DNA from 3 places in the Kitasatospora sp. NPDC093679 genome. Region 1 is predicted to be linked to each of the others. Evidence: riboswitches for the same ligand, from Rfam matches in the RefSeq annotation. Region 1 holds a riboswitch; each other region holds the start of a gene.

Region 1 (3,265 bases):
GCGGCACGAAACTGGCCACGACCGAGAAGGTCAGCGTGTCGACGAAGTCCTCGAAGCGGGAGGCGAAGCTCAGCACCCGCTTGGTCAGCGAGCCGGCGAAGTTGTCGTGGAAGAACGCCGCGTCCTTGGCGAACAGCTCGTCCATGCCGATCACGTAGAGGTGCTCGATGCCGAGGGCGTCGAGGCGGTTCAGGCAGTGCAGGCCGACGCGCCACACCGCCTCCCCGGCCAGCAGGGCGCCGGCGAAGCCCAGGACGTACGGGAGCAGCGAGCCGGAGCCGGCCCCGGCGGGGGAGGCGATCCTGCCGACGAGCTTCGCCACCGCCAGCGGCGCGAGGTAGGCGATCCCGATGTTGCCCAACGCCGGCAGCAGCATGGCCGGCACCGTGAGGTACGGGAGCCGGGCCAGCTCCCGTCCGTAGTAGCGGAGTGCGAGGAGCACCGAACGCCTGCCCGGTGCTCCTCGGGGTGTCTCGGACGATCCCATCCCGACCTCGTTGCGTCGTGCGGAAGCCCAGCGACCGCCCTTCCCGGCGAATGAAATGATGTATGACTAATCGTCAAAAACCTTGCACGGAAGGGCAGAAGCCCCAGTCTCCCGCGGCCGCCCCGATGCAGTCCAAGCAATTTCCGGCAGGGCGTCACCTCCGACGGTCGCGGGCCGGCCGGGTCGCCGACGGGTCGGAGTGACCACCCGGGCCGGGCCGGAGTTGATCGGGGCATGGAGGAGACGGGTGCCCGGCAGGTGGTCCCGCGACCGAGGGACGCCAACGCCCGCCGGGTGATGCGGGCCCAGCGCCGTGTGAACACCGCGCCCGAACTCGCCCTCCGGCGGGCACTGCACGCACTCGGCTTCCGCTACCGGGTGGACCTTCCCCTCCCCACCATGCGGCGCCGGAGGGCGGACATCACCTTCGTGCCCTGGCGTACCGCGGTGTTCGTGCAGGGCTGCTTCTGGCACGCGTGCCCCGAGCACCTGCACGCGCCGAAGCGCAACGCCGAATGGTGGTGGCGGAAGCTCGACGACAACGTGCGTCGCGACCGGCACACCGATGCGAACCTCGTCCGGCTGGGTTGGCTCCCCCTGAGGATCTGTGGGGACGGGCGATCCCGGCCCGCGGGGGCGGTGGGTGCGTCGCGCGACCGACGATCCCGCCGTCCTGAGGACACGTCACGTCAGGACGCGCGGTGTTTCTGCAATTTGCAGCAAGGCCATGCGCTCCGCTCGGCCGCCGACGGACCGGGGCGCGCGGACGGGGGAGGTTTGGCGGGCCGCCCGCGGAATCTTGTATGGTTCCTCGCGAATCATCCAGAGGGGTGGAGGGACCGGCCCTACGAAGCCCCGGCAACTCCCCGGTCGAACCGGCGTCCGAAGTACGCGCCGCGCCGCCCGGGATCAGTGCCAACTCCGGCCTGCCGCCACTGTGGCGCGGGAAAGATGAGGAGACACGGTGCTCTCTGTGCTGTCCTTCGCCCGGGCGCTTCCCGCCCCGGTCTCTCCGCGTACCCGTCCCGTGCCCGGCGCAGCCACTCGGCCGACTTCTCCGGCCTGTCCTCGCTGACCACCCCCGCTCCCGCGCGGAGCGTCCGTGGGCGGGGCCCCCGCCGTTCACGGGATCTGAGACGGAGTACCCATCATGGAGAACACCAGCGGCGTCGGCGTGCTCGACAAGGTCACCTCGATCCTCGGCACCCTGGAGGCCGGTCCCACCACCCTGGCCGGACTCGTGGCCGCCACCGGCCTGGCGCGGCCCACCGCACACCGGCTCGCCGTCGCACTGGAACAGCACCGCCTGGTCGCCCGCGACCTGCAGGGACGGTTCGCCCTCGGCCCCCGGCTCACCGAGCTCTCGGCGGCCGTCGGCGAGGACCGCCTGCTGTCCGCGGCCGGCCCGGTCCTGGCCCACCTGCGCGACCTCACCGGCGAGAGCGCCCAGCTCTACCGCCGGCAGGGCGAGGTCCGGATCTGCGTGGCCGCCGCCGAACGCCTCTCCGGCCTGCGGGACACCGTGCCGGTGGGCATCGCCCTCCCGATGAAGGTCGGCTCCGCCGCGCAGATCCTGCTCGCCTGGGAGGAGCCCGAACGCCTCCACCGCGGCCTGCAGGGCGCCCGTTTCACCGCCACCGCCCTCAGCGGCGTACGGCGCCGCGGCTGGGCCCAGTCCATCGGCGAACGCGAGGCCGGGGTCGCCTCCGTCTCCGCACCCGTGCGCGGTCCGGCCGGCCGGGTCGTCGCGGCCGTCTCCGTCTCCGGGCCGATCGAGCGGCTCACCCGGCACCCCGGCGCCCGGCTCTCCCAGGCCGTCGTCGAGGCCGCCGGCCGGCTCGGCGAAGCCCTGCGCCAGCCCTGACCGGCCCGCCGGGCCGTGCCCGCGGAACACCCGCGGGCCGGCCGCCGGTCCGGGCATCCGGTTCGCGTACCGCCGGGTCGGCTGACCGTCCGTCAGTTAGCGTGGGCGTGTGAATCAGGACGAACGCTCACTCCGCGCCTCGTCGTTCGGCGCCGCGGCGACCGCCTACGCCGAACACCGCCCCGACTACGCGCAGGCCGCCGTGCGCTGGGCGCTCGAACCCGCGCCCGGCCCGCGGGTGCTCGACCTCGGCGCCGGTACCGGCAAGCTGACCGCGGGACTGCTCGCGCTGGGCGCGGAGGTCGTCGCGGTCGAGCCCGACCCGGCGATGCTGGCGGAGCTGCGCCGCTCGCTGCCGGACGTCCGCGCCCTGCGGGGCAACGCCGAGGCGATCCCGCTGCCGGACGCCTCCGTCGACGCCGTGCTGGCCGGCAACGCCATGCACTGGTTCGACATGGCCGTCGCCGGCCCCGAGATCGCCAGGGTCCTCGCACCCGGCGGCGTGCTGGCCGGCCTGTGGAACCTGCTGGACGACCGGGTCGACTGGGTCGCCGGACTGGCACGGACCGCAGGGAGCGCGGCCGTCGGCCCCCGTGACACGCCCGCCGCCCGGCGTGCCGAAACGGCCGCCGTGCACCTTCCGAAGGCCGGCGGACCCGCCCGGTTCGGGTCGCCCGAGCAGGCCGCGTTCCCGCACGGGCAGCGCCGCACGGCCGACACCCTGGTCGCCTCGCTCGCGACCCGCGCGGGGATGCTGGTCATGCCGGAGCGGGAACGGGAGGCCGCGCTGGGCCGGATCCGGGCCTTCCTCGCGGGTGAACCGGAGACCGCCCGCGGCGAGTTCACCCTGCCGATGCTGACCGGGGTGCTGCGCAGCCGGAGGCTGTGAGGCCGGTCCCGGCGCTTCGGGCCGC
Region 2 (3,265 bases), on a different contig from region 1:
CGAGATCGGCCATATCCCCTAGCTTGCCGCGCGACCGGTCCGGCAAACCATTCGGCGGCCCCGCGGGCCCCGCTCAGCGCGCGGTGTACTCCGGCACCGTGCGCATCGGCGGGCGCTCCAGCGCGGTCACCTCGTGGGTGTGGGCGGTGAAGCCCCGGGTGCCCGGGTCGCGGCTGAACTGGGTGAGCAGCGGGTGCACGAGGTCCTCGCCGGCCTTCAGCCGGTGGGTGCGGTCGAGCCGTTCCAGGGCCGTCCGGTAGATCGTGGCGGCCATCCGCCCGAGGGCCTGGCCGTCCTGGTGGCGGTGGTGCCGGACACCCACGTCGACCTGGGCCAGCGCGTCCAGCCCGACCTCCTCCAGGGCGTCCACCAGCAGGCCGAGCTCCACCCCGTACCCGGTCGGGAAGGGCAGCCGTTCCAACAGGGTGCGGCGGGCCGCGTACTCGCCGCCGAGCGGTTGGACGAAGCCGGACAGCTGCGGCCAGTGCAGGTTGATCAGCGGTCGGGCGACGAGCTCGGTGACCCGCCCGCCGCCGGCCGGCACCACCGCGCCCGCGGTCTCCAGCGGCCGGTCGTACATCGCCTTGACCAGCTGCAGCGCGGGGTCGGTGAGCAGCGGACCGACGATCCCGGTGACGAAGGCCGGGTCGAACTCGCGCAGGTCGGCGTCGACGAAGCAGACGATCGCGCCGGAGGTCGCCAGCAGCGACCGCCAGAGCACCTCGCCCTTGCCGGGGGCGGCCGGCAGCCGGGGCAGGATGTCGTCCCGGTGGACCACCCGGGCGCCCGCCGACCGGGCGGTCTCGGCCGTCCGGTCGACCGAGCCGGAGTCCACCACCACCAGCTCGTCGACCAGCGGGTGACGTTCCATCAACTCGCGGCGGACGGTGGTGACGATCTCCCCGACGGTGGGTTCCTCGTCGAGGGCGGGCAGCACCACGCTGACCGTTCCGGCGCTCCCCGCCGCCCGCTTGGCGACGAGCAGCCGCTCCACCGGGTAGTCCGCCGCCGCCCAGGAGCGGCGACGCAGCCAGGACGCGACCTCGGGGAGGACGTCGGGACGGGGCTGCTCGGTCACGGTCTCGCTCCTCGTAACTTCCATCTCGCGGATCGGACGCCGCCTCTCGGCGCCGGGGCCTTCGGATACAGTCTTCGTACTGCGGTCGAGCCTTCGCACGCCGGGGTCACCGCAGCGAACAACACACAACTTCACAGAGCTCATCCAGAGGGACTGAGGGAACGGCCCGTCGACGTCCCGGCAACCTTCTCGCAGCGGCGGTCGCAGGCCCCCCGCGGGACAGGTGCCAATTCCGGCCTGTGGCGCAACCGCGCCGCGGGGAAGATGAGGAGAGAGGCCTCCGCCACCATGGCTACCGCTACCCCTGCATCCGCTGCCACCGTCGACCTCGGTCCGGCCGCAGCGCTTTCCTGTCGCGAGTGCGGCACCCGCTTCCCGCTCGGCCCGAGCTTCGCGTGCCTGGAGTGCTTCGGCCCGCTGGAGATCGCCTACGACTTCGGCGGCTACGACGCCGCGGAGCTCCGCAAGCGCATCGAGGCCGGCCCGGCCAGCATCTGGCGCTACGCCCCGCTGCTGCCGGTGCCCGCCGACGTGGCCGGCAAGCCCAACCTCAACCCCGGCTGGACCCCGCTGGTCAAGGCGGACAACCTGGGCCGCGAGCTCGGCTTCACCGCCCAGCTGCACGTCAAGGACGACTCCGGCAACCCCACGCACTCCTTCAAGGACCGCGTGGTGGCCTGTGCGATCGAGGCCGCCCGCGCCTTCGACTTCACCACGCTCTCCTGCTCCTCCACCGGCAACCTGGCCGGCGCGGTCGGTGCCGCCGCGGCCCGGGCCGGGTTCAAGTCCTGCGTGTTCATCCCGCACGACCTGGAGCAGGGCAAGATCGTCATGGCCGGTGTGTACGGCGGCGCCCTGGTCGGCATCGACGGCAACTACGACGACGTGAACCGCTTCTGCTCCGAGCTGATCGGCGACCCGGCCGGCGAGGGCTGGGGCTTCGTCAACGTCAACCTCCGCCCGTACTACGGCGAGGGCTCCAAGACGCTGGCCTACGAGATCTGCGAGCAGCTCGGCTGGCGGCTGCCGGAGCAGATCGTGATCCCGATCGCCTCGGGCTCCCAGCTCACCAAGATCGACAAGGGCCTGCAGGAGCTGATCAAGCTCGGCCTGGTCGAGGACCGGCCGTACAAGGTCTTCGGCGCCCAGGCCGAGGGCTGCTCCCCGGTGTCCGCCGCCTTCAAGGCCGGCCACGACGTGATCCGGCCGGTGAAGCCGAACACCATCGCCAAGTCGCTGGCGATCGGCAACCCGGCCGACGGCCCGTACGTGCTCGACATCGCCCGCCGCACCGGCGGCGCGGTCGAGGACGTCACCGACGCCGAGGTGGTGGCCGCCATCAAGCTGCTGGCGCGCACCGAGGGCATCTTCGCGGAGACCGCGGGCGGCGTGACCGTCGGCGTCCTCAAGAAGCTGGTCGAGACCGGGCAGTTGGACCCGTCGAAGGAGACCGTCGCCATCAACACCGGTGACGGCCTGAAGACCCTCGACGCGGTCGCCGACGCCGGACTGACCGCCACCATCCGCCCGACGCTGGAGTCCTTCCGCGCCGCCGGCCTCGCCTGAGCAGCCCACCCCTTCCGCCAAGGAGCACCCATGAGCGCCACCGTCCGCATCCCGACCATCCTGCGCACCTACACCGGCGGTGCGGCCGAGGTCACCGCCGAGGGCGACACCCTGGCCGCCGTCGTCGCGGACCTGGAGCAGAACCACACCGGCATCTCCGCGCGCATCCTGGACGACGCCGGCAAGCTCCGTCGGTTCGTGAACGTCTACGTGAACGACGACGACGTCCGCTTCGCCGAGGGCCTGGAGACCGCGATCAAGGACGGCGCCACGGTGTCGATCATCCCCGCGGTGGCCGGCGGCTGCTGAGCCCCGCATTCTTCCCGCGGAGAGCCGCCGCCGGGACCGGAAAATCGCGTTCCGGTCCCGGCGGCGGCTCTCGCCGTGCCGGGTGCAATTCGACCGCCTGACGGGGAGTAGAGTTCGGGGCGGTGGCAGTACTCCCCTCCGCGCCGCCCGCCCTGATCAGCGCCAATACCCGGAATTGCACGCCCCGGCCCGGCCGGTCGGATCGTGTGCGCAAGGCTCCGGAACCGGTCGCGGGGACGTCCGCCCGCTGAGACGGGCCACGGACGGCACGGGGACGAACCTGTCAGGCAAGTGTCAGAATTCATGCGGCTA
Region 3 (3,265 bases), on a different contig from region 1:
CCACGGAGTCGGTGCGGGCGCTGGTCGGCGCCTCGGGGGCGATCGCCGGGGTACTCGGCGGGTACCTGCGGTGCTATCCGCGGGCCCGGGTCACCGCGCTGGTGCCGGTGCTGTTCTTCCTGCCGCTGCGGTTCCCGGCCTGGCTGGTGCTCGGCCTGTGGTTCGCCCTGCAGTGGTGGCCGGTGGGCCCGGCGGTGCCGGGCGTGGCCTACCTGGTGCACGTGATCGGCTTCAGCGCGGGGTGGCTGCTCGCGCGCCCGGTGCGGCCCCGGACAGGGCAGACGCGCCGCCTGACGGCGGATACGCTGGGCGGAACCCCACACACAGGAGCCGAAGAGTGATCACCGCGATCGTCCTCATCAAGACCAGCGTCGACCGGATCCCCGAGATCGCCGAGGCGATCGCCGCGATCGAGGGCGTCAGCGAGGTCTACTCGGTGACCGGCAGCTACGACCTGGTGGCGATGGTCCGCGTCCGGCAGCACGAGGACCTCGCCGAGGTGATCCCCGGTCAGGTCAACAAGGTCCCGGGCGTCGAGCACACCGAGACCCAGATCGCCTTCCGCACCTACTCCCAGCACGACCTGGAAGCCGCCTTCGCCCTCGGCCTCGACGAGTAGGTGCACCCCGGGGGCGCGCACCCCGAACGCCTCAGGCCGCGCGGTCGGTGTCCGCGACGCAGCGGCCGCCCTCGTTGCGGTAGGACCAGCGGGCGCCGTCGGTGACCAGCTCGCGGACGGCGGCCAGGAAGCGGTCCACGTGCTCCTCCGGGGTGCCCGCGCCGAAGCTGACCCGGATCGCGTTGAGGCTCCGCTCCCCCGGCAGCGACGGCTCCGGCGCACCGCACGCGGACGGCGCCGCCTCCTCCCCGCCGAGCAGCGTCCGCACCAGCGGGTGCGCGCAGAACAGGCCGTCGCGGACGCCGATGCCGTACTCGGCGGAGAGCGCCGCCGAGAAGTGCGAGCTGTTCCAGCCGCGGACGACGAAGGAGAGCACGCCCACCCGGGCGGACCGCTCACCGAACAGGTTGAGCACCCTGACCTCGGGGATCCCGGCCAGCCCGGCGGTGAGCCGCTCGACGAGCGCCTGCTCGCGGGCCTCCAGGGCGTCGAACCCGGCCTCGGTGAGCGCCCGGCAGGCGGAGGCGATGGCGTAGGCGCCGATCACGTTGGGCGAGCCGGCCTCGTGGCGGGCCGGGCCGGTGTGCCACTCGACGGCCACCGAGCCGTCGGCCTCCCGGGCGACGGTGCGGCTGGCGCCGCCGCCCGCCAGGTAGGGCTCGGCGGCGTCGAGCCAGTCGCTGCGGCCGGCGAGCACCCCGGCGCCGAACGGCGCGTAGAGCTTGTGGCCGGAGAACGCGACCCAGTCGACGTCGAGTTCACGGACCGACAGGCGGTGGTGCGGGGCGAGCTGGGCGGCGTCCAGCACCACCCGGGCGCCGTGCCGGTGGGCGGTCTCGGTGAGTTCGGCGATCGGCCACAGTTCGCCGGTGACGTTGGAGGCGCCGGTGACGCACAGCAGGCGCGGGCCGTCCGGGGAGCCGGCGGCGAGGGCGGCGTCCAAGGCGGCGACGGCCTCGGCGTGCGAGCGCGGGGCGCGCAGGTACTCGACCGTCAGACCGGCGTGGCGCCAGGGCAGCAGGGAGGCGTGGTGCTCGGTCTCGAAGGCGAACACCCGGGTGCCGGCGGGGAGGGCCCCGGCGAGCAGGTTGAGCGAGTCGGTGGTGGCGCGGGTGAACACCACCTGGTCGCCCTCGCGCAGGTCGAGGAAGTCGGCGACGGTGCGGCGGCTCTGTTCGAACAGGTCGGTGGAGAGCTGCGAGAGGTAGCCGGCGCCGCGGTGGACGCTGCCGTAGTAGGGGGCGTAGGCGGCGACGTCGTCCCAGACCCGCTGCAGGGCGGGGGCGCTGGCGGCGTAGTCGAGTGCGGCGTAGCCGACCTTCTCACCGGTGGCGAGCGGCACCTGGACGTCGTGGCCGAGGACGGCGAGCGGGGCGCAGAGGTCGGTGGAAAGCGACATGAGGATGCACTCCTTCACGGGGTGGGGACCCCGGGGAGGCATCGCCGGAAGTCCGCGCTTGCCACGCGGACGGTTCGCCGCACGGCCCGGTCCTCACCCAGGGCACCCCGCCACGGACGGAGGGTTGCCGGACAGCAAGCTGGGGCTTGACGCTGCCACTCATGACCTGCGCAGGACTTTAGGTGACCGCTGTGCGACGGGTCAAGCACGACGGGGCGCGCGGGGGACCGGCCCTCGGCCGGATGCTCCCGCGCGCCCCGTGCGGCTCGCCGGCGGCCCGCTACTTGTTCGTCGCCTCGGCCCAGCGCTTGAGCGTCGCCTCCGCCGCGCCGGAGTCGACGGCCGCGGCCGCCCGCTCGATCCCGGCGGCGAGCTGCTCGGCGAGCGGTGCGTCGGTGAGGTCGAGCACCGCCAGCGCGGCGGCCGTGTTGAGCAGGACGGCGTCCCGCACCGGGCCGCGCTCACCGGCGAACAGCCGCCGTGCGACGGCCGCGTTGTGCTCGGCGTCGGCCCCGCGGAGGGCCTCGATCCCGGCCAGTTCGATCCCGACGTCCCGCGGGTCGAAGTCCGTCTCGGTGACGGTGCCGTCCTTGACGATCCACACGTGCGAGGTGGTGCAGACGGTCAGTTCGTCCAGGCCGTCGTCGCCGCGGAAGACCAGTGCGGTGGCGCCGCGCCGGGCGAAGACGCCGGCGATCAGTCCGGCGAGCCGGGTGTCGAAGCAGCCGACGGCGTGCGAGGTGACCCGGGCCGGGTTGGTCAGCGGGCCGAGGATGTTGAAGGCGGTCGGCACGCCGAGCCCGGCCCGCGCGGTCGCCGCGTGCCGCATCGCGGGGTGGAACTTCGCCGCGAAGCAGAAGGTCAGGCCGACCTCCTCGGCCACCTCGGCGACCCGCCGGGCGCCGAGGTCGAGGCTGATGCCGAGCTTCTGCAGCACGTCGGAGGAGCCGGACGCGGAGGAGGAGGCCCGGTTGCCGTGCTTGACGACCTTGGCGCCGGCCGCGGCCGCGACGATCGCCGACATGGTGGAGATGTTGACGGTCTTCGCGCGGTCGCCGCCGGTGCCGACGATGTCCACGGCCGGGCCGGGGATGTGCAGCGGCTCGGCGTGCGCGTACATCGCGTCGACCAGGCCGGCGATCTCCTCGACCGTCTCGCCCTTGGCGCGCAGCGCGACCATGAAGCCGGCGACCTGCACGGGTGAGGCCTCGCCGCTCATGATCTGGTCCATCGCCCAGGCGGTGTCC

Evidence for each region. A riboswitch is a leader RNA that binds a small molecule or an ion and turns the genes downstream of it on or off. The one in region 1 is predicted to bind S-adenosylmethionine.
Region 2: another riboswitch for S-adenosylmethionine. It lies ahead of thrC (threonine synthase); the one in region 1 lies ahead of AB0O09_RS02535 (IclR family transcriptional regulator).
Region 3: another riboswitch for S-adenosylmethionine. It lies ahead of AB0O09_RS29300 (aminotransferase class V-fold PLP-dependent enzyme); the one in region 1 lies ahead of AB0O09_RS02535 (IclR family transcriptional regulator).

Annotation. Positions count from the first base shown of each region.
Region 1 covers NZ_JBFBDW010000002.1:101,284-104,548, forward strand. The annotation lists gene AB0O09_RS02525 (ABC transporter ATP-binding protein) at 1-487, opposite strand, end outside; partial or broken gene AB0O09_RS02530 (very short patch repair endonuclease) at 785-904, shown strand; SAM riboswitch class I at 1,303-1,445, shown strand; gene AB0O09_RS02535 (IclR family transcriptional regulator) at 1,638-2,351, shown strand; gene AB0O09_RS02540 (class I SAM-dependent methyltransferase) at 2,461-3,240, shown strand.
Region 2 covers NZ_JBFBDW010000007.1:72,858-76,122, forward strand. The annotation lists gene AB0O09_RS08605 (trehalose-6-phosphate synthase) at 1-13, opposite strand, end outside; gene AB0O09_RS08610 (glucosyl-3-phosphoglycerate synthase) at 74-1,078, opposite strand; SAM riboswitch class I at 1,216-1,349, shown strand; gene thrC (threonine synthase) at 1,367-2,644, shown strand; gene AB0O09_RS08620 (MoaD/ThiS family protein) at 2,675-2,953, shown strand.
Region 3 covers NZ_JBFBDW010000046.1:31,057-34,321, forward strand. The annotation lists gene AB0O09_RS29290 (rhomboid family intramembrane serine protease) at 1-341, shown strand, start outside; gene AB0O09_RS29295 (Lrp/AsnC ligand binding domain-containing protein) at 338-619, shown strand; gene AB0O09_RS29300 (aminotransferase class V-fold PLP-dependent enzyme) at 651-2,018, opposite strand; SAM riboswitch class IV at 2,068-2,185, opposite strand; gene trpD (anthranilate phosphoribosyltransferase) at 2,299-3,265, opposite strand, start outside.